Regions from separate parts of the Streptomyces sp. x-19 genome, predicted to be linked through region 2. Evidence: predicted binding sites of a transcription regulator. Region 2 holds the regulator's gene; the other holds the start of a gene.

Region 1 (10,319 bases), on a different contig from region 2:
GCCCAGCCGCTCGGTCTGCTTCAGCGCCGTGCGCATGGTGTCCGAGTCGGGCTCGCAGACGCCGTCGACGACGTTCTCCAGCACCGCGCGCAGGGCCGCGATGGGGGTGCGCAGCTCGTGCGAGACGTTGGCGACCAGTTCCTTGCGGTGGGTGTCCACCGCTTCCAGGTCGGCGGCCATGCGGTTGAACGCGTCGGCCAGGTCGCCGAACTCGTCGCGGCGGTCCGCGCGCACCCGGCGGGTGTAGTCGCCGTGCGCCATCGACCGGGTCACCTCGGTCATCTCGCCGAGCGGGGCGGTCAGCCCGGTGGCCACGAACTGGGTGATCAGCAGCGAGGCGATGATCGAGAAGACCGTGATCACCCGCAGCTCGGTCGCCGAGTGCATCGCCACGAACACCAGGAGTGTGGTGATGATCACCGAGACGATGACCAGGGCGCCGAGCGCCGCCTTGACCGAGCGGTACGGGTCCAGCGGCCGCAACGCCTCCCAGAACCGGTCCCACAGGTCCCGCGCCCGCGGCCGCCACCGACGGATCATGCGGGCGGGGTCTCCAGCGCGTACCCGACGCCGTGGACCGTGCGGATGCGCTCGGCACCGATCTTGCGGCGCAGCGCCTTGATGTGGCTGTCGACCGTCCGCGTGCCGGAGGCGTCCGCCCAGTCCCAGACCTCGGCCAGCAGCTGCTCGCGGGAGAGCACCGCACGCGGGGTGTTCGCCAGGCAGACCAGCAGGTCGAACTCGGTGGGGGTGAGGTGGACGTCGCTGCCGCGCACCCGCACCCGGCGCTGGGCGTGGTCGATCTCCAGCTCGCCGAGCCGCAGGATGCCGCTGCGCGGGGTGTGCGCGGCCAGCGCGGCCCGCTCCACCCGACGCAGCAGGACGTGCACCCGGGCGGCCAGCTCCCGCATGGAGAACGGCTTGGTCATGTAGTCGTCGGCGCCGACGCCGAGGCCCACCAGCATGTCGGTCTCGTCGTCGCGGGCGGTGAGCATCATCACCGGCACCGGGCGCTGCGCCTGCACCCGGCGGCACACCTCCAGGCCGTCGAAGCCCGGCAGCATCACGTCGAGGACGAGCAGGTCGGGCTGCCACGCCTCGGCCGTGTCCACGGCGGCCGGGCCGTCGGTGGCCGTCTGCACCTGGAAGCCCTCCGCGCGCAGCCGGGCCGCGATGGCGTCGACGATCGTCGGATCGTCCTCCACGACCAGCACCCGGCGCTGGGCGCCCGGCGTGGCCGCGGTGGTGCCGCCCTGGGTTGTCTGAGTCTGGTCCATCGCCCGCCCCTGCATGTGCCCTGCGTGGTCGCGTCTTGCTGGGCAGCAGCGTAAGGGCATGATGTGACAGTCGGCTACGCGCCCTACGCGGACCGGAGCGCCAGGTGGACCACGTCCGGGACGCCTCGGGCAACCGGGATCTCTTCGGTCCGTACGCCCTCGAATCCGGCATTTCCCAGCGCCCGCTCGAACGCCGACGACGGCTGCGCGGACCACACCGCGAGCACCCCGCCGGGGGTCAGCCGGTCCCGGCAGGCGGCCAGGCCGGCGGGGGAGTAGAGCCCGCCGTTGTCCTCGGTGACGGTCCAGTCGGGGCCGTTGTCGATGTCCAAGCACAGTGCGTCGTAGACGAGTTGGCCGGTCTCTTCGCGCAGGTGGGCCACCAGGTCGGTGTGCAGGACCTCGGTACGCGGATCGGCCAGCGCCGGGCCGGAGATCGCCGACAGCGGACCCGTGCGGTGCCAGTCGATCACCGCCGCCTCCCGTTCGACGACCGCGATCCGGCCCCAGCGCGGCTGGCCGGCCGCCCGGACCAGCGAGAAGCCCACGCCCAGCCCGCCGATCAGCACCGCGGGGCGGGCGCGGTCGGGCGGCAGGGCGGCCAGCGCGGCGTCCACCAACCGCCGTTCGGAACGCCCGTCGGAGGTGTCCATCAGGAAGCAGCCGTTGGCGATGATCTCGTAGACCGGGCCGGCCGGTTCGGGGGCGTGGGGGCCCGCGGCGCCCGGGTCCCGGCGCCGCAGCACCACCTCTCCGTAGGGGCCCTCGCGTCGGTCGAGGGTGTGCACGGCCGGCTCGGTGCCGGCGGTCGGATGCCAGGGGTGATCGGGAGCCATGCGGTCATCTTGGCCAACGCCCGGGGGCGCGGTCCACCGGCGGCGGACGGCCTCCGGGCCTGTCTCCAGGGCGGCTCCGGAGGCGGGCCGAAAGAGACGCGGTGCACCGCACGGGGGTTGCGGGCTGTGAGGGATATCACTCGCACAGCTGACTCATGGCTTGGCCGTGCACAGTGGACCGCGGACGGTGCGCGGGGTGGCGGAAGGGACGTGCGATGGCGAGTGCGGTGGAGACGGCCGGTGGTCCGCCGGTCGGGGACGCGGCGGCTGAGGGCGCCCCGGTGCTCCTGACCGGGCTGCCCCGGCAGCGCGGCGACGCGGCCACACCGGTCGCCGACGCCCCGCCGGATGCGCCGGTCGCGCCGGCGGCGGTGGCGGTGGCCCCCACCCCGGCCCGCTGGAGCCGGCCGCGCCCCTGGCGGCTGCTGCCCACTCCGACCGGCACCCCCTTCACGTTCTGCTACGCGGTCCTGCTCGTGGGCACCTCGCTCTACGCCGACCACGGTGACCCGTCCGTGGTCTCCGCCCTGCTCCAGGGCTCCAGCACGGACGTGGTCCATCTCGCGCAGGCGCCGCTGCTGGTGCTGGTCGCCAGCGCCCTGTGGAGCGCCGGCGGACTGCTCTCGGGGTACGCCCTGGCGTTCCTCGTCGTGCTGACCGCGCTGGAGCGGCGGATCGGCGGGGTGCGCAGCGCGGCGGTGTTCTTCGGCGGACACGCGCTGGCCACGCTCGCCACCGAGCTGCCGGTCGGCTTCTCGGTCGCCGCCGGCGGGCTGCCGGACAGCTCGCTGCACCGCCTCGACTACGGCATCAGCTTCGGGGTGATGACCTGCGTCGGGGCGCTCGCCGGACTGCTGCCCGCCTGGCTGCGCTGGCCGCTGCTGGTCGCCGGCGGCTACCCGGTGCTGTCCGGGCTGCTGGCCTACGCCGATCCGATGACCGACTGGGGCCACGCGATCTCGCTCGCCCTGGGGGTCGCCGCCTGGCCGCTGCTCCGGTACTGGCGGGCGCAGCGCTCCGGCCCGGCCCCGCTGCTCGGCGACCTCGGCCACCCGGCGCTGCGGCCCGGCCGGGCGATCTGAGGCCGGCACCGCCCGCCGCCCGACCGGGCCGCGCCGTGGCGCACCCCGTCGATCGCGGAGAATGGGGCCCTTCGCGGGCGCCGTGCCGAAGGGCGACCGCCGGCCGCAGGAGCAGAGAAGAACCGTGTCGCACGAGCGCCGCCACCCCGCCCAGGACCGCCCGTCCACCCCGCCGCCGGCACCGGACGCCGCCCGGCTCCCGCTGCTCTCCGACTGCGGCGACTGCTTCGGCCTGTGCTGCGTGGCGCTGCCGTTCGCGCGGTCGGCGGACTTCGCCCTGGACAAGGAGGCCGGCCGGCCCTGTCCGAACCTGCGGACCGACTTCGCCTGCGGCGTCCACCGCGACCTGCGGCAGCGCGGCTTCGCCGGTTGCACGGTCTTCGAGTGCTTCGGCGCCGGCCAGAAGGTCTCCCAGGTCACCTTCGGCGGGACGGACTGGCGGACCGCGCCGGAGACCGCCCGGCCGATGTTCGACGCGTTCGCCGTGATGCGCCAGCTGCACGAGCTGCTCTGGTACCTCACGGAGGCGGTGGCCCTGCCGTCCGCCGCCGACCCTGGTTCCGCCGGCCGCGCGGGAGCGAGCGGCGCCGTGTTGCCCGCCGGCGTGCACGAGGAGCTGCGGGCCGCCCTGGAGCGGACCGAGGAGCTGACGCGGGGCACCGCCGAGGAACTGGCCGGACTGGACGTGGCCGCCCACCGCGGTGCGGTCAACGTCCTGCTGCTGAAGGTCAGCGAGTCGGTCCGGGCCGGGGTGCCCGGCCGGAAGAAGGAACGGCGCGGCGCGGACCTGATGGGGGCGCGGCTCAAGGGCGCCGACCTGCGGGGCGCCAACCTGCGCGGGGCGTACCTCATCGCGGCCGACCTGCGGGGCGCCGACCTGCGCTCCGCGGACATGATCGGTGCCGACCTCCGGGACGCCGACCTGCGCGGCGCCGACCTCACCGGCAGCATCTTCCTGACCCAGGCCCAGGTGAACGCGGCCCGGGGCGACGCGGCCACCCGGCTGCCGCAGGGGCTGCGCCGCCCCGCCCACTGGTAGCGCAGCCCGCCGCCGGCGCTGGTCCCGTCCGCCCCAGGCGCCGCGCCCCGCAACCGAGTTGCCCCCACGTGATCGCTCACAGCGAACACGTCCGGGGGAACAACGCCGCGGCCATCGGCATTGAGTGAGTAAAGCTCAACTTGCTTGCCGAAGGGGAGATCATGACTGCTGAGTCCACGGCGTCCACCACGCTGACCCTGCCCGTGCTGCCCCTCGACGACGAGGTCGTCCTGCCCGGCATGGTGGTGCCCCTGGACCTGTCCGACGCCGAGGTGCGGGCCGCGGTGGAGGCGGCCCAGTCCGCCGCCACGTCCGGGGCGTCGGGCGGTAAGCCCAGGGTCCTGCTGGTGCCGCGGATCGACGGGGCGTACGCGGCGATCGGCACGCTCGGGCGGATCGAGCAGGTCGGGCGACTGTCCGACGGCGACCCCGGAGCGCTGATCCGCGGGCTGGGGCGGGTGCGGATCGGGTCCGGCACCACCGGCCCGGGCGCCGCGCTCTGGGTGGAGGGCACCCCCGTCGAGGAGACGGTCCCCGACCCCCTGCCCGGCGCCGTCGGCGAACTCGTCACCGCGTACAAGGCGCTGGCCACCAGCTGGCTGCGCAAGCGCGGCGCCTGGCAGGTCGTCGACCGGGTCACCGGCATCGACGACGTCCCCACGCTCGCCGACAACGCCGGGTACCTGCCGTTCCTGACGAGCGAGCAGAAGCTCCACCTGCTGGAGACCACCGACCCGGTGGCCCGGCTGAAGTACGCCGCCGACGTGCTCCGTTCCCACCTCGCCGAGCAGGACGTCGCCGAGTCCATCGCCAAGGACGTCCAGGAGGGCGTCGACAAGCAGCAGCGGGAGTTCCTGCTCCGTCGCCAACTGGAGGCGGTCCGCAAGGAGCTGGCCCAGCTCAACGGCGACCCGGAGGACGAGGGCGACGACTACCGCGCCCGCGTCGAGGCCGCCGACCTGCCCGCGGAGGTCCGCAAGGCCGCCCTGAAGGAGGTCGAGAAGCTGGAGCGGGCCAGCGACCAGAGCCCCGAGGGCTCCTGGATCCGGACCTGGCTGGACACCGTCCTGGAACTGCCGTGGAACGAACGGACCGAGGACGCCTACGACATCGCCGGCGCCAAGCGGGTGCTGGACGCCGACCACGCCGGGCTGGAGGACGTCAAGGAGCGGATCACCGAGTACCTGGCGGTGCGCAAGCGGCGGGCGGAGCGCGGGCCGGGCCCGGAGTCCGCGGGTGCCTCCGGGCGGCGGGCGGGCGGCGCCGTGCTGGCCCTCGTCGGGCCGCCGGGCGTCGGCAAGACCTCGCTCGGGGAGTCCGTGGCCCGGGCGATGGGGCGGACGTTCGTCCGGGTCGCCCTCGGCGGCATCCGGGACGAGGCGGAGATCCGCGGCCACCGGCGGACGTACGTGGGCGCGCTGCCCGGGCGGATCGTGCGGGCCATCAAGGAGGCCGGCTCGATGAACCCGGTCGTCCTCCTCGACGAGATCGACAAGGTGGGCTCCGACTACCGGGGCGACCCCTCCGCCGCCCTCCTGGAGGTGCTGGACCCGGCGCAGAACCACACCTTCCGGGACCACTACCTGGAGGTCGAACTGGACCTGTCCGACGTGGTGTTCCTGGCCACCGCCAACGTCCTGGAGGCGATCCCCGCACCGCTGCTGGACCGGATGGAACTGGTCCGGCTGGACGGCTACACCGAGGACGAGAAGGTCGTCATCGCCCGCGACCACCTGGTGCCGCGCCAACTGGAACGGGCCGGACTGGCCCCCGGCGAGGTGGCCGTGACCGACGACGCGCTGCGCAAGCTGGCCGGCGAGTACACCCGCGAGGCCGGCGTGCGGGACCTGGAGCGGTCGGTCGCCCGCCTGTTGCGCAAGGTGGCCGCCCAGCACGAACTGGGCGAGCGGGAACTGCCGTTCACCGTCGTGCCGGACGCGCTGCGCCCGCTGATCGGGCGCCCGCACCACATCCCGGAGTCGGCCCAGGACCCGGCCGAGCGGCGGACCGCGGTGCCCGGTGTGGTCACCGGACTCGCCGTCACCGGTGCCGGCGGCGACGTGCTGTACGTCGAGGCGTCGCTGGCCGATCCGGAGACCGGAGCCTCCGGCCTGACGCTCACCGGCCAGCTGGGCGACGTGATGAAGGAGTCGGCGCACATCGCGCTGTCCTTCCTGCGCTCGCACGGCGCCGAACTGGAGCTCCCGGTGGGCGACCTGAAGGAGCGCGGGGTCCACCTGCACGTGCCGGCCGGCGCCGTCCCCAAGGACGGTCCCAGCGCGGGCATCACGATGACCACCGCACTGGCCTCGCTGCTCTCCGGCCGTCCGGTCCGGCCGGACGTCGCGATGACCGGTGAGGTCTCGCTCACCGGGCGGGTGCTGCCGATCGGCGGCGTCAAGCAGAAGCTGCTGGCGGCGCACCGGGCCGGCCTCACCACGGTGATCCTCCCCAAGCGCAACGAACCGGACCTGGACGACGTCCCGGCCGAGGTCCTCGAAGCGCTCGACGTCCACCCGGTGGCGGACGTCCGGCAGGTGCTGGAGCTGGCCCTGACGCCGGCCGCGAACGGTGAGCGGCCGGTGGTCCCGGTCGCCGCGTAGCCCCGTCCTGACACCGGTGGTGCGCACGGCCGTCCCGCCCCTCGGGGACGGGCCGGCCGCGCCGCGGCGTCAGCCGTTGGCCAGCGCCTGGAGCCGGTCGTAGGCCCCGTTGAAGCGGTTGTGGTCACCGACCGTCGGGCCGGTCGAGGTGTACTGCCAGATGGTGTGGAAGCCCCAGCCGGCCGGGAGTTCGCCGACCGACGAGCCGTAGCGCGGGACCCACAGCGGGTTGGTGGCGCCGAACGCCCCGGAGTTGCCGGTGCACTGCTGCCACCAGCTGGTGGAGGTGTAGATGACGGCGTCCCGCCCGGTGCGCGCCTTGTAGGTGGCGAACCAGTCCTTCATCCAGTTCACCAGCCCGGTCGCGCTCAGCCCGTAGCAGGTCGCGCCGTAGGGGTTGTACTCCATGTCCAGTGCGCCGGGCAGCGTCTTGCCGTCCTTGGACCAACCGCCGCCGTGGTCGACGAAGTAGTTGGCCTGGGCGGCGCCGCTGGAGGTGTCCGGCGTGGCGAAGTGGTAGGAGCCGCGGATCATGCCGGAGCTGTAGGAGCCGTTGTACTGCTGCGCGAAGTACGGGTTGGTGTAGCTGGTGGACTCCGTGGCCTTGACGTAGGCGAACTTCACGCCGGCGCCCCACAGCGTCGACCAGGCGACGTTGCCGTTGTGGCTGCTGACGTCCACGCCCTCGACGGACGCGGTCAGGGAGGGCAGCGGCGGCAGCACGCCGCCCTTGGTGCCCTCGTGCTTGGCGATCTGGGAGCCCGCCCAGTCCTGTTCCGGGTGGCGGGGCTCGGGCGCGCGCGTGCCGGCCGCGGCACCGGCGGTACCGGGCAGGCCGACGAGGAGGGAGACGGTCGCGAGGAGGATCCCGGCCACGCTTGCGCGCGAGCGCACGGAACGGTGGGGGGAGCCGGATCTGAGCACGGGCATTGCGTGCCTCCGTAGATCTCGGTGGATCTCGGTCGGTGACTTTGCGGAGAAGTGACCTTGAGGGGGGAAACCAGGACCACACTTGGTGTGGCCATGCCACAAATGACGATACGCGCGTAGACCCCCGTGACAAAAGGGGGTCGGGAGCTGCCGTTGGTCTAATCCTGCGAAATACTGTCCCAACTGCGGGTCCGTCCGGCCGGGAAGGAAATTTTCAGGCGACGGAAACGCACGGGGGCACAGCGGGGGAATTCCTGGATGTGACGACGCGGGAAAGGGCGCTGACGTGCACGACACCGGAGCCGGCGGAACCACGGCGGACGGCGAGCCGATGGGAGTGGACCCCGCCTTCCTGTCCCTGGAGCGGGAATTGGCGGTGTTCCTGCGCCGCGCCCGGGCCTCCTCCGGCGAACTCGCCCGCGAGGTCCACCCCGACCTCGAACCGGCCGCCTACGGGCTGCTGGTGCGGCTCGCCGACGCCGGCGCCCAGCGCGCCACCGACCTCGCCGCCTTCTTCGGCGTCGGCAAGGCGACCATAAGCCGCCAGTTGAACGCCCTGGAGAAGCTCGGCCTGGTGGCCCGCGCCCCCGACCCGCACGACGGGCGCGCGGTCCTGGTGCGGATCACCGACGAGGGCCGGGACCGCTTCAACCGCGTCCGCACCGCCCGCCGCGCCCGCTACGCCCGCAACCTCGTCTCCTGGGACCGCGCCGAGGTCGCCGAACTCGCCCGCCTGCTGCACCGGCTGAACGCGGAGCAGGAGGCGGGCGAGGAGGGGTAGGCCCCCCCGGGGCGGAGGGGGCGACCGCCGCCCCGGGCCCGGCCGCCGGTTCCGCGTCAGGGGGCGACGCGGATCACCGCCGCGTCGTCCCGGACCTTGCCCCGCGGATGCGCGGTGCACTCCGGGTCCGCCGCCTCCAGGGCCCGCACCCGGTCGATCAGTGCCTGCGGCCCGGCCCCGGCGACCAGCGCCGCGCACGCGGCCCAGGAGCCCGCGCGGAAGACCTCCACCCAGCGGCCCGCGCCGTCGCTCAGCGCGGTCAGTCCGCGGACCTCGGCGCGCGGGGTGGTGCCGGTGACCGCGCGGACGGCCACCGACGGATCGGCCGCCGCGGTGAAGAAGCCGCCCTCGGCGTTCCGCCGCGCCTCCACCGCACGGACGTACTCCCGGGCCGCGGCCGCGCGTTCGGCCGACCCGGGGGGCAGCGCCCGGACCGCCGCGCGCCGGGCGCGGACCGCGGGCGGCTGCGCGTCCAGCCGGGTGTCGCGCACCGGATGCACCGAGCCGTCCGCCTTCTCCAGGAGCAGTACGGAATCGGACAGCACCAGGTGTTCCACGGCCTCGTGGGACCAACGGGCGGCGACCACCGTCGCCTGCGGCGTACGGGGGTGAGAAAGGTCACAGGTGGCGCGGTGCGTGTCGGCCGTTCTGGCGAGGGCCGCGGCGAGGACCTCAGTCAGCGTCATGTCGCGGCGTGAAACCGACAGTTCGAGCATTGCGCCCCCGAGCCGTGCGGTGAACCACGGCACGGAATGGACGCAGCCGTCGTCCCCCTCCGGCGGGGTCACCCCGTCCAGCAGCACCAGGGCGCCGCCTTCCCCGGAGGCAGGTAGGGCGACCGACGCGTAGTCCTCGTTGGGGCGTTGGGGGTCACCCGGCTCGGTGGCGAGTTCGATGCGCATGTCGGAAAGTCTGCCGGAGGTGGCTGGAACCAAGCGGTGGCCGACGGCCAGGACGGGCGGTGGGGTGCCGATGGCCCGGACGACCGCGGCGGGCCCGGGCGCCGGCTGCGGGCGGGCATCCTTCCAGGACCGGCACGCATCTCCAAACCCGCCCGGGGGTTGCGCGAGGTTGCGGCCGGAGCGGGCGGCGCACGGAAGTTGATGGTCAAACTCCGATTGTTGTTCACTCGTTCAGGTGGCCGGACATGTGTTGCCGAGCCACTGCGCGGCGCCGGTGGAATGGTCGTTTCCCGGATCAACCGGGGTGGTCAGGACGTTCGTCGCGACGTGCAGAGCCGGGCTGTTCCCCTTCGCGGAATTGTGCGCTGCCGCGGTCTTCGCGCAGATCCGCCCCGCGAGCGGTGAGCGAACCGGGTCCGCGACGCCAACACGGCGTGGGCAGGCGAGACAGGAATGCGAGCAGCGGTGCGGAAGAAGCGGCTTCGGGGCGGCGCAGGCAAGCCGGGCTCACCGGCCGGATCGGTCTCGGTACCGGGCACGGGCCCCGGTGCGGGACCGGGGACGGCGGGCGGAGCCGGGGACGGCACGGGGCGACGGCGTCCCGCGCGGGTCCGCAACCGGCTCATGGGAGCCGTCGCGGTGGTCGCGGTGGCGGTGCTGGGGGCCGGCGCCCCCGCCCTGATGACGGCCGTCCACGACGCGGGCGACAGCCAGCACCTGGTCGACCTGGCAGGGGTGAACGCCCAGGCGGTCACCCTCGCGCACACCCTCGCCGACGAGCGCGACGCGATGACCGCGTACGTCGCCGCCGGCCGCACCGGCCGCAACGTCTCCCCGGCCCCCACCGAGGACCAGCGCGCCCAGGTGGA
Region 2 (10,319 bases):
AGCCCCGCGCAGCGGACAACGTGGGGAGAAACCCAAGACGGCCGGCCCCCAAGGGGCCGGCCGTCGACGTCTCGGCGTGCGGGGCGCCGTCAGGTCACTTCACCGGCTCCGGCTCCGGCGCGTCCGCGGGCTCCTCGTCGTCGGACGGGGGGTCCAGGGGCGTCTTGACGGAGTCCAGCAGGAGCTGGGCGACGTCCACGACCTGGATCGACTCCTTGGCCTTGCCGTCGTTCTTCTTGCCGTTGACCGAGTCGGTCAGCATGACGAGGCAGAACGGGCAGGCGGTGGAGACGATGTCGGGGTTGAGGGAGAGGGCCTCGTCGACGCGCTCGTTGTTGATGCGCTTGCCGATCCGCTCCTCCATCCACATCCGGGCGCCGCCGGCGCCGCAGCAGAAGCCGCGCTCCTTGTGGCGGTGCATCTCCTCGTTGCGCAGGCCCGGGACCTTGCCGATGATCTCGCGCGGGGGCGTGTAGATCTTGTTGTGGCGGCCCAGGTAGCACGGGTCGTGGTAGGTGATGATGCCCTCGACCGGGGTGACCGGGACGAGCTTGCCCTCGTCGACGAGGTGCTGGAGCAGCTGGGTGTGGTGGATGACCTCGTAGTCGCCGCCGAGCTGCGGGTACTCGTTGCCGATCGTGTTGAGGCAGTGCGGGCAGGTCGCGACGATCTTCTTGGAAGCCTTGGGCTTCTTCGTGGACTCGTCGTCGCTGTCCTCGCCGAAGGCCATGTTCAGCGACTCGACGTTCTGCTGGCCGAGCTGCTGGAAGAGGAACTCGTTGCCCAGGCGGCGGGCGGAGTCACCGGTGCACGCCTCGTCGCCGCCCATGATCGCGAACTTCACGCCCGCGATGTGCAGCAGTTCGGCGAACGCCTTGGTGGTCTTCTTGGCGCGGTCCTCCAGGGCGCCGGCGCAGCCGACCCAGTAGAGGTACTCGACCTCGGTGAGGTCCTCGATGTCCTTGCCGACGACCGGGATCTCGAAGTCGACCTCCTTGGTCCAGGCCAGGCGCTGCTTCTTGGCCAGGCCCCAGGGGTTGCCCTTCTTCTCCAGGTTCTTGAGCATGGTGCCCGCCTCGGACGGGAACGCGGACTCGATCATGACCTGGTAGCGGCGCATGTCGACGATGTGGTCGACGTGCTCGATGTCGACCGGGCACTGCTCGACGCAGGCGCCGCACGTGGTGCAGGACCACAGCACGTCGGGGTCGATGACGCCGTTCTCTTCGAGGGTGCCGATCAGCGGGCGCTCGGCCTCCGCGCGGGCGGCCGCCGGGACGTCCGCGAGCTGCTCCTCGGTCGCCTTCTCCTCGCCCTCCGTCGACTTGCCGCCACCGGCGAGCAGGTAGGGGGCCTTGGCGTGCGCGTGGTCGCGCAGCGACATGATCAGCAGCTTCGGGGAGAGCGGCTTGCCGGTGTTCCACGCGGGGCACTGCGACTGGCAGCGGCCGCACTCGGTGCAGGTGGAGAAGTCCAGCAGGCCCTTCCACGAGAAGTGCTCGACCTGGGAGACGCCGAACTGGTCGTCCTCGCCCGGGTCCTCGAAGTCGATCGGCTTGCCGGCCGACGTCATCGGCTGCAGGGCGCCGAGCGCGGTGCCGCCGTCCGCCTCGCGCTTGAACCAGATGTTGGGGAAGGCCAGGAACCGGTGCCAGGCCACGCCCATGTCGGTCTTGAGGGCGACCGTGATCATCCAGATGAACGAGGTGGCGATCTTCAGGCCGGCGAAGAAGTAGGTGAGGTTCTGGAGCGTGCCGACGCTCATCCCCTTCAGCCACGCGACGACCGGGTACGAGATGAAGAACGAGGGCTCGTAGCCGTCCACGTGGTGCTGGGCGCCCTCCAGGGCGTGCAGCGTGAAGATGCAGATGCCGACGATGAGGATGACGGCCTCGACGAAGTACGCCTGGCCGAAGTTGGAGCCGGCGAAGCGGGACTTGCGGCCCGGCCGGTTCGGCTTCGACAGCTGCCGGATGACGATCAGGGCCAGGATGCCCAGCGTCGTCATGGTGCCGACGAACTCGACGAAGACGTTGTACGGCGTCCAGTCGCCGATGATCGGCAGGATCCAGTCGGCCTTGAAGAGCTGTCCGATGGCGTTGACGATCGTCAGCAGCAGGGAGAAGAAGCCCACCGCCACGAACCAGTGCGCCACGCCGACGACGCCCCAGCGGTTCATCCGGGTGTGGCCGAGGAATTCCTTGACCACGGTGACCGTGCGCTGCACGGGCTCGTCGGTGCGGGTGCCGGCGGGGACGGGCTGGCCGAGCCGGACCTGGCGGAAGATCTGCAGGATGGCGCGGCCGAATAGCGCGACGCCGACCGCGATTAGGACCAGCGACACGATGATCGCGGCGAGTTGCATGGGAGGCTCCTCGGACCTGCGAGAGCGGGAGAAATCTTCAGGAATCCGCGCGATCGGAACGGCCGGGCCGTGGAGATCTGAGCGGAACTACTAAGCGGTAACTTTTCGGGTCTGCGCTGAGGTTACCCAGTATTCCGGGCCCCATGAAGCCGCCCGGCCGGTGATCTGTGTCGCGCGGGCAACCGTCCGGCGGCCTCCGGCGTCCTCCGCAACGACCCGATGACGATAAGCGCGACATAAAACTTGAGCGCCTCCGACTCAGGTCTGTTGACAGGTTCGGATCGGTGCTGCACCCTTGAGCCTGTTCCACTCAAGTCAGCTGGAGGAATCGAAATGGCACGTGCGGTCGGCATCGACCTGGGCACGACTAACTCCGTCGTCAGTGTTCTCGAAGGCGGTGAGCCCACCGTCATCACCAACGCCGAGGGCGCCAGGACCACGCCGTCCGTCGTCGCCTTCGCGAAGAACGGCGAGGTACTGGTCGGCGAGGTCGCCAAGCGCCAGGCGGTGACCAACGTCGAGCGGACGATCCGTTCGGTCAAGCGCCACATGGGCACTGACTGGAAGATCAACATTGACGACAAGGACTTCAACCCGCAGCAGATGTCTGCGTTCATCCTGCAGAAGCTGAAGCGGGATGCGGAGTCCTACCTCGGCGAGAAGGTCACCGACGCGGTCATCACCGTTCCGGCGTACTTCAACGACTCCGAGCGCCAGGCCACCAAGGAGGCCGGTGAGATCGCGGGCCTCAACGTCCTGCGCATCGTCAACGAGCCCACCGCGGCCGCCCTGGCCTACGGTCTGGAGAAGGAAGACCAGACCATTCTCGTCTTCGACCTCGGTGGCGGCACCTTCGACGTGTCGCTCCTGGAGATCGGCGACGGCGTGGTCGAGGTGAAGGCCACCAACGGTGACAACCACCTCGGTGGTGACGACTGGGACCAGCGCGTCGTCGACTACCTGGTCAAGCAGTTCGCCAACGGCCACGGCGTGGACCTCTCCAAGGACAAGATGGCGCTCCAGCGCCTGCGCGAGGCCGCGGAGAAGGCGAAGATCGAGCTGTCGTCGTCCAGCGAGACGACGATCAACCTGCCCTACATCACGGCCTCCGCCGAGGGCCCGCTGCACCTGGACGAGAAGCTCACCCGCTCGCAGTTCCAGCAGCTGACCGCGGACCTCCTCGACCGCTGCAAGACCCCGTTCCACAACGTGATCAAGGACGCCGGCATCCAGCTGTCCGAGATCGACCACGTGGTCCTGGTCGGCGGCTCGACCCGCATGCCCGCCGTCGCCGAGCTCGTCAAGGAGCTGACCGGCGGCAAGGAGGCCAACAAGGGCGTCAACCCGGACGAGGTCGTCGCCATGGGCGCCAGCCTCCAGGCCGGTGTCCTCAAGGGCGAGGTCAAGGACGTCCTCCTGCTGGACGTCACCCCGCTGTCCCTCGGCATCGAGACCAAGGGCGGCATCATGACCAAGCTGATCGAGCGCAACACCACGATCCCGACCAAGCGCTCGGAGATCTTCACGACGGCCGAGGACAACCAGCCGTCCGTGCAGATCCAGGTCTACCAGGGCGAGCGCGAGATCGCGGCGTACAACAAGAAGCTCGGGATGTTCGAGCTGACCGGCCTTCCGCCGGCCCCGCGCGGCGTCCCGCAGATCGAGGTCTCCTTCGACATCGACGCCAACGGCATCATGCACGTGACCGCCAAGGACCTGGGCACGGGCAAGGAGCAGAAGATGACCGTCACCGGCGGCTCCTCGCTGCCGAAGGACGAGGTCAACCGGATGCGTGAGGAGGCCGAGCGGTACGCGGAGGAGGACCACAAGCGCCGCGAGGCCGCCGAGACCCGCAACCAGGGCGAGCAGCTGGTCTACCAGACCGAGAAGTTCCTCAAGGACAACGAGGACAAGGTGCCCGCCGAGGTCAAGACCGAGGTCGAGTCCGCCGTCGGCGAGCTGAAGGAGAAGCTCAAGGGCGAGGACACCGCCGAGATCAAGACCGCCACCGAGAAGGTCGCGGCCGTCTCCCAGAAGCTGGGCCAGGCCATGTACGCCGACGCCCAGGCGGCCCAGGGCGCGGCCGGTGCCGAGGGTGCCGCCGGCGGCCAGCAGGCCAAGGCCGAGGACGACGTCGTCGACGCCGAGATCGTCGACGACGAGAAGCCGAAGAAGGACGGTGCGGCGTGACGGAGGAGACCCCGGGCTTCGACGAGAAGCCCGACGTCCCTTCCGATGCCGCTTCCGAAGACGCGGCGCAGGCCGAGTCCGCCGACAAGGCGGGCTCGGCCCCGGCCGGGGACGTCCAGGACGTTGCGCTCCAGGCCCAGTTGGACCAGGTGCGCACCGCGCTCAACGAGCGCACCGCCGACCTCCAGCGGCTCCAGGCGGAGTACCAGAACTACCGCCGCCGGGTGGAGCGCGACCGGGTGACGGTCAAGGAGATCGCCGCGGCGAACCTGCTGTCCGAGGTGCTGCCGGTGCTCGACGACATCGGTCGGGCCCGGGACCACAGCGAGCTGGTCGGCGGCTTCAAGTCGGTCGCCGAGTCGCTGGAGACCGTGGTCGCCAAGCTCGGTCTGCAGCAGTTCGGCAAGGAGGGCGAGCCCTTCGACCCGACGATCCACGAAGCCCTGATGCACTCGTACGCGCCCGACGTCACGGAGACGACATGCGTCGCCATCCTGCAGCCCGGGTATCGCATCGGTGAGCGCACGATCCGCCCCGCGCGGGTCGCGGTGGCCGAGCCGCAGCCGGGCGCGCAGAACGCCAAGTCCTCCTCGGAGGAGGAGGCCAAGGGCGCCAAGGGCGGCAAGGGAGTCAAGGGTGCCAAGGGTGCCAAGGCCGCGGACAAGGAAAACGGTGGCCCGGACGAGGGCTGACGTACGGGCTGAGCAGGGATCCGCCCGGAAGGAGGGACGTCGAGGATGAGCACCAAGGACTTCGTTGAGAAGGACTACTACAAGGTCCTCGGCGTCCCCAAGGACGCCACCGAGGCGGAGATCAAGAAGGCGTACCGCAAGCTCGCCCGCGAGAACCACCCGGACGCCAACAAGGGCGACGCCAAGGCCGAGGAGCGCTTCAAGGAGATCTCCGAGGCCAACGACGTGCTCGGCGACGCCAAGCGCCGCAAGGAGTACGACGAGGCCCGGGCGCTGTTCGGCAACGGCGGCTTCCGGGCCGGCCCCGGCGGCGGAAGCTTCAACTTCGACCTCGGCGACCTCTTCGGAGGCGCCGGGGGCGCGGGCGGAACCGCCGGGTCCGGCGGCTTCGGCGGCGGGCTCGGAGACGTCTTCGGCGGCCTGTTCAACCGCGGCGGCTCCACCACCACCCGTACGCAGCCGCGCCGTGGCCAGGACATCGAGTCCGAGGTGACGCTCAGCTTCACCGAGGCGGTCGACGGGGCCACGGTCCCGCTGCGGATGTCCAGCCAGGCGCCCTGCAAGGCGTGTTCCGGCACCGGCGACAAGAACGGCACCCCCCGGGTCTGCCCGACCTGCGTCGGAACCGGCCAGGTCAGCCGGGGCGGGGGCGGTGGGTTCTCGCTCACCGACCCGTGCGCCGACTGCAAGGGCCGCGGTCTGATCGCGCAGCAGCCCTGCGAGGTCTGCAAGGGCAGCGGGCGCGCGTCCAGCGCCCGCACGATGCAGGTCCGCATCCCCGCGGGCGTCTCGGACGGGCAGCGCATCCGGCTGCGCGGCAAGGGCGCTCCGGGCGAGCACGGCGGCCCGGCCGGTGACCTCTACGTGGTCGTCCACGTCGACGCCCACCCGGTCTTCGGCCGCAAGGACGACAACCTCACCGTCACGGTGCCGGTCACCTTCCCGGAGGCCGCGCTCGGCGGCGAGATCAAGGTGCCGACGCTGGGCGGCCCGCCGGTCACGCTGAAGCTGCCGGCCGGCACTCCCAACGGGCGCACCATGCGGGCCCGCGGCAAGGGCGCGACCCGCAAGGACGGCACCCGCGGTGACCTGCTGGTCACCATAGAGGTGGTCGTTCCCAAGGACCTCGGCGACAAGGCGAAGGAAGCGCTGGAGTCCTATCGCGAGGCGACCGCGGGCCCGGACCCGCGGGCGGAGCTGTTCCAGGCCGCGAAGGGAGCATGAGATGGACAGCCGGGGCGGGCAGCGTCGTAACCCCTATGAACTGACCGACGAATCGCCGGTGTACGTCATCTCCGTCGCGGCCCAACTCTCCGGCCTGCACCCGCAGACCCTGCGGCAGTACGACCGCCTGGGTCTGGTCTCGCCCGACCGCACCGCCGGCCGGGGCCGGCGCTACTCCGCCCGCGACATCGAACTGCTGCGCACCGTCCAGCAGTTGTCGCAGGAGGAGGGCATCAACCTCGCCGGCATCAAGCGCATCATCGAGCTGGAGAACCAGGTCGCGGCCCTGCAACAGCGGGTCGTCGAGCTGCAGGGCGCCCTGGAGGGCGCCGCCAGCGCGATGCAGCAGCGGGAGGCGGCGGTGCACGCCTCCTACCGCCGCGACCTGGTGCCGTACCAGGACGTGCAGCAGACCAGCGCGTTGGTGGTCTGGCGGCCCAAGCGGCCGTCGGAGTGACGCCGTAGCGGATGCGGCGAAGGGCCGGGGTGGTGCGTCCACCCCGGCCCTTCGTGCGTCGCGGGCCGACGGCCGCCGGTGCGCCGGGCCGTGCGGGCTCGGCGGTCAGCAGCCGTTGTAGCCGGCCGTGGGCATCGACAGCCGGCGGTGCACCTGCGACTTCATCGCGAGGGTGTAGACCGGCTCGTCCAGGTCGGCGGTCTCCAGGCGGACGCCCGCCGCCGCGCAGCGCGCGCCGAACTCGTCGGCGCCGTCGATGGCGTACTCCAGCGCCCGGCGGTTGGGCGTGACGAACACGTCGACCAGGCCCTCTTCGACGTCGTGCCACAGCGCGCTGTGGTCGGCGCGCAGCTGGTGCAGGCTGAGCTGGCAGGTCAGACGGTAGTCACGGGCCGCCGCCCACTGCTTGCACATGGCGTGCTGGCTGCGGTCATCGACCAGGAACGGATCCTCGTCCAGCTCGGACAGCGGCATCAGGCAGGCGATCGCCGTCACTCGGACCGAGTTCATCGTGCCCTCCGGGGCGTGGCGACTGTGGGGGCGACGATACCCCCGCCGAGGGCCCGGGGTGGAGGGGCTGCGCCGGGCGGCGAGGCGTATCCGCAGGCGTGGCAGATCTTCCAGCCGTCCTGGTTCACGGCCAACTGGCCGCCGCACCGGGGGCAGTTCTCGGCGGTGGGGCGGGGGCGCACCGTCCGTTTCCCCGGCGGGCGGCGCGGAGTCGTCGTCGTGTTGTCCCATGCCGACGCCATGTGGCCTCCAGCTGCCGTTTTTCCGCCCGGGACGGGCCCGATGCCGCTCGTTGATGTGCGGAGGTGTTCGGTTCCTGCCGTTCTTGAGTACCAGGTGGGTGCGGAGGGGCGGTTCCAGAGGGCGTGGTTTCGGCCAGGTCCAGACCTATCCGTGGTGGTGGGCGCCCGGCCCTCAGGCCCGGCCGAGGGCCCTGGCCACCGCGATCTCGATCACGACGCGGTCAGAGGAACGCGGCGGTGTCGAGGTCGAAGGAGAAGGGGGCGGGGAGGGGGAGGGGTTTGCCGAAGGGGACGGTGGTGTGCCCCAGGTAGTCGTCGTCGGAAGCCTCGCTGAACAGCGTGACGGTGGACTTGTCGCGGTCTGTGAGCAGGTAGAGCGGGGTTCCGGCGCGGGCGTAGCAGTGGCGCTTGGACACGCGGTCGCGATCGGCCTGGCGGGAGGTCACTTCGACGACCAGGGCCACGCCGTCGCCGGGCATCCAGGACTCGGCGCCGCGGAATAGGTCCAAGTCGACCGGTGCGAACGTGGCGTCGGGAATCACGTGGTTCTTGGGACACCGGCCGCCGCGGGGCAGCAGTAGCCCCTTGGTGCCGGAGACGTCCATGTCGGTCTCCGCGTTCCGCAGGACCTGCCTGACCAGTCGGCTGAAGAGACGCTCGTGGTTTCCATCCGGCGGCGGTGTCACAACGATCTCCCCCTCGACGAGCTCGGCCCGGAACCCCTGGGGGGTGTCCAGACCGAGAAAGAAGTCCAGGAGGGTTTCCTTGTCCGTGGCCATCGGCTCGTGTGCCATAGCCGTCATGCTGCACCTCCTTGCGGTCGAAGGCCAGGGTTGCTCGTACGGGCCATGCCGAAGGCATATTCACTACGTTTCGCTCGCACGAGTGAGCCTTGAGTGGAGTAGACTCAACTTATTGCACGTTGGCCAAGGCAGGATTGGATAGGAAGCGCGCGGAGCGCCGGAACGCACGAGGAGGACCAGGCAGACGTGGACGCCGAGCTGACCAACAAGAGCCGGGAGGCGCTGAGCGCCGCCAACGAACGGGCGATCGCCGGCGGGCACGCGGACATGACGTCCGCGCACCTGCTGCTGGCGCTGCTCGCCGGGCAGGACAACGAGAACGTCATGGACCTGCTGGCGGCCGTCGAGGCGGACGCCGCCCCGCTGCGGTCCGGCGCCGAGCGCCAGCTCGCCGGGCTGCCGAGCATCCAGGGTTCGACCGTGGCCCCGCCGCAGCCCGACCGCGAGCTGCTCGCCGTCATCGCCGACGCCGCACAGCGCGCCAAGGAGCTGGGCGACGCCTACATCTCCACCGAGCACCTGCTCATCGGCATCGCCGCGAAGGGCGGTCGCACCGGTGAGCTGCTGGAGCAGCAGGGCGCCACCGCCAAGAAGCTGCTGGCCGCCTTCGAGGCCAGCCGCGGCGGGCAGCGGGTGACCACCCCGGACCCGGAGGGCACGTACAAGGCGCTGGAGAAGTTCGGCACGGACTTCACCGCCGCGGCCCGGGAGGGCAAGCTCGACCCGGTCATCGGCCGGGACCAGGAGATCCGCCGGGTGGTGCAGGTGCTCTCCCGCCGGACGAAGAACAACCCGGTGCTGATCGGCGAGCCGGGCGTCGGCAAGACCGCGGTGGTCGAGGGGCTGGCCCAGCGGATCGTCAAGGGCGACGTCCCCGAGTCGCTGCGCGACAAGCGGCTGGTCTCCCTGGACCTGGGCGCGATGGTCGCGGGCGCGAAGTACCGCGGTGAGTTCGAGGAGCGGCTCAAGACCGTCCTGGCCGAGATCAAGTCCAGTGACGGGCAGATCATCACGTTCATCGACGAGCTGCACACCGTCGTCGGCGCGGGCGCCGGCGGCGACTCGGCCATGGACGCGGGCAACATGCTCAAGCCGATGCTGGCCCGCGGCGAGCTGCGGATGGTCGGCGCGACCACCCTCGACGAGTACCGCGAGCGGATCGAGAAGGACCCGGCGCTGGAGCGGCGCTTCCAGCAGGTCCTGGTCGCCGAGCCGACCGTCGAGGACACGGTGGCGATCCTGCGCGGCCTCAAGGGGCGCTACGAGGCGCACCACAAGGTCCAGATCGCCGACTCCGCGCTGGTCGCGGCGGCCACCCTCTCCGACCGCTACATCACCTCCCGCTTCCTGCCCGACAAGGCCATCGACCTGGTCGACGAGGCCGCCTCCCGGCTCCGGATGGAGATCGACTCGTCCCCGGTCGAGATCGACGAGCTCCAGCGCGCGGTGGACCGGCTGAAGATGGAGGAGCTGGCGCTGCGCAACGAGACCGACGCCGGCTCCGTGGCGCGGCTGGAGAAGCTGCGCAAGGACCTCGCCGACAAGGAGGAGGAGCTGCGCGGCCTGACCGCCCGCTGGGAGAAGGAGAAGCAGGGCCTCAACCGCGTCGGCGAGCTGAAGGAGCGCCTCGACGACCTGCGCGGCCAGGCCGAACGCGCCCAGCGCGACGGCGACTTCGACACCGCCTCCAAGCTGCTGTACGGGGAGATCCCGTCCCTGGAGCGGGAGCTGGCCGAGGCGGCGCAGGCGGAGGCCGAGCAGTCGGCGGCCAAGGACGCCGGCGGCGCCAAGGAGCCGATGGTCAAGGAGGAGGTCGGCCCGGACGACATCGCGGAC

Evidence for each region. Region 2 encodes HspR, which represses chaperone genes until heat shock. Its sites were predicted from a motif close to TTGAGNNNNNNNNNCTCAA; they were not measured.
Region 1: a site for HspR is predicted at 4,355-4,373, ahead of lon (endopeptidase La). Genes of this name have one in related genera too.

Annotation. Positions count from the first base shown of each region.
Region 1 is NZ_JAJPWK010000001.1:56,747-67,065, reverse strand. It holds gene ACLJT4_RS00295 (sensor histidine kinase) at 1-540, opposite strand, end outside; gene ACLJT4_RS00290 (response regulator transcription factor) at 537-1,277, opposite strand; gene ACLJT4_RS00285 (spermidine synthase) at 1,361-2,113, opposite strand; gene ACLJT4_RS00280 (rhomboid-like protein) at 2,329-3,195, shown strand; gene ACLJT4_RS00275 (pentapeptide repeat-containing protein) at 3,257-4,234, shown strand; gene lon (endopeptidase La) at 4,396-6,837, shown strand; gene ACLJT4_RS00265 (lysozyme) at 6,907-7,767, opposite strand; gene ACLJT4_RS00260 (MarR family winged helix-turn-helix transcriptional regulator) at 8,054-8,548, shown strand; gene ACLJT4_RS00255 (hypothetical protein) at 8,605-9,450, opposite strand; gene ACLJT4_RS00250 (nitrate- and nitrite sensing domain-containing protein) at 10,075-10,319, shown strand, end outside.
Region 2 is NZ_JAJPWK010000030.1:68,693-79,011, reverse strand. It holds gene ACLJT4_RS37415 ((Fe-S)-binding protein) at 95-2,365, opposite strand; gene dnaK (molecular chaperone DnaK) at 2,699-4,555, shown strand; gene grpE (nucleotide exchange factor GrpE) at 4,552-5,247, shown strand; gene dnaJ (molecular chaperone DnaJ) at 5,293-6,471, shown strand; gene ACLJT4_RS37395 (heat shock protein transcriptional repressor HspR) at 6,473-6,928, shown strand; gene ACLJT4_RS37390 (hypothetical protein) at 7,034-7,438, opposite strand; gene ACLJT4_RS37385 (Uma2 family endonuclease) at 7,902-8,483, opposite strand; gene clpB (ATP-dependent chaperone ClpB) at 8,670-10,319, shown strand, end outside.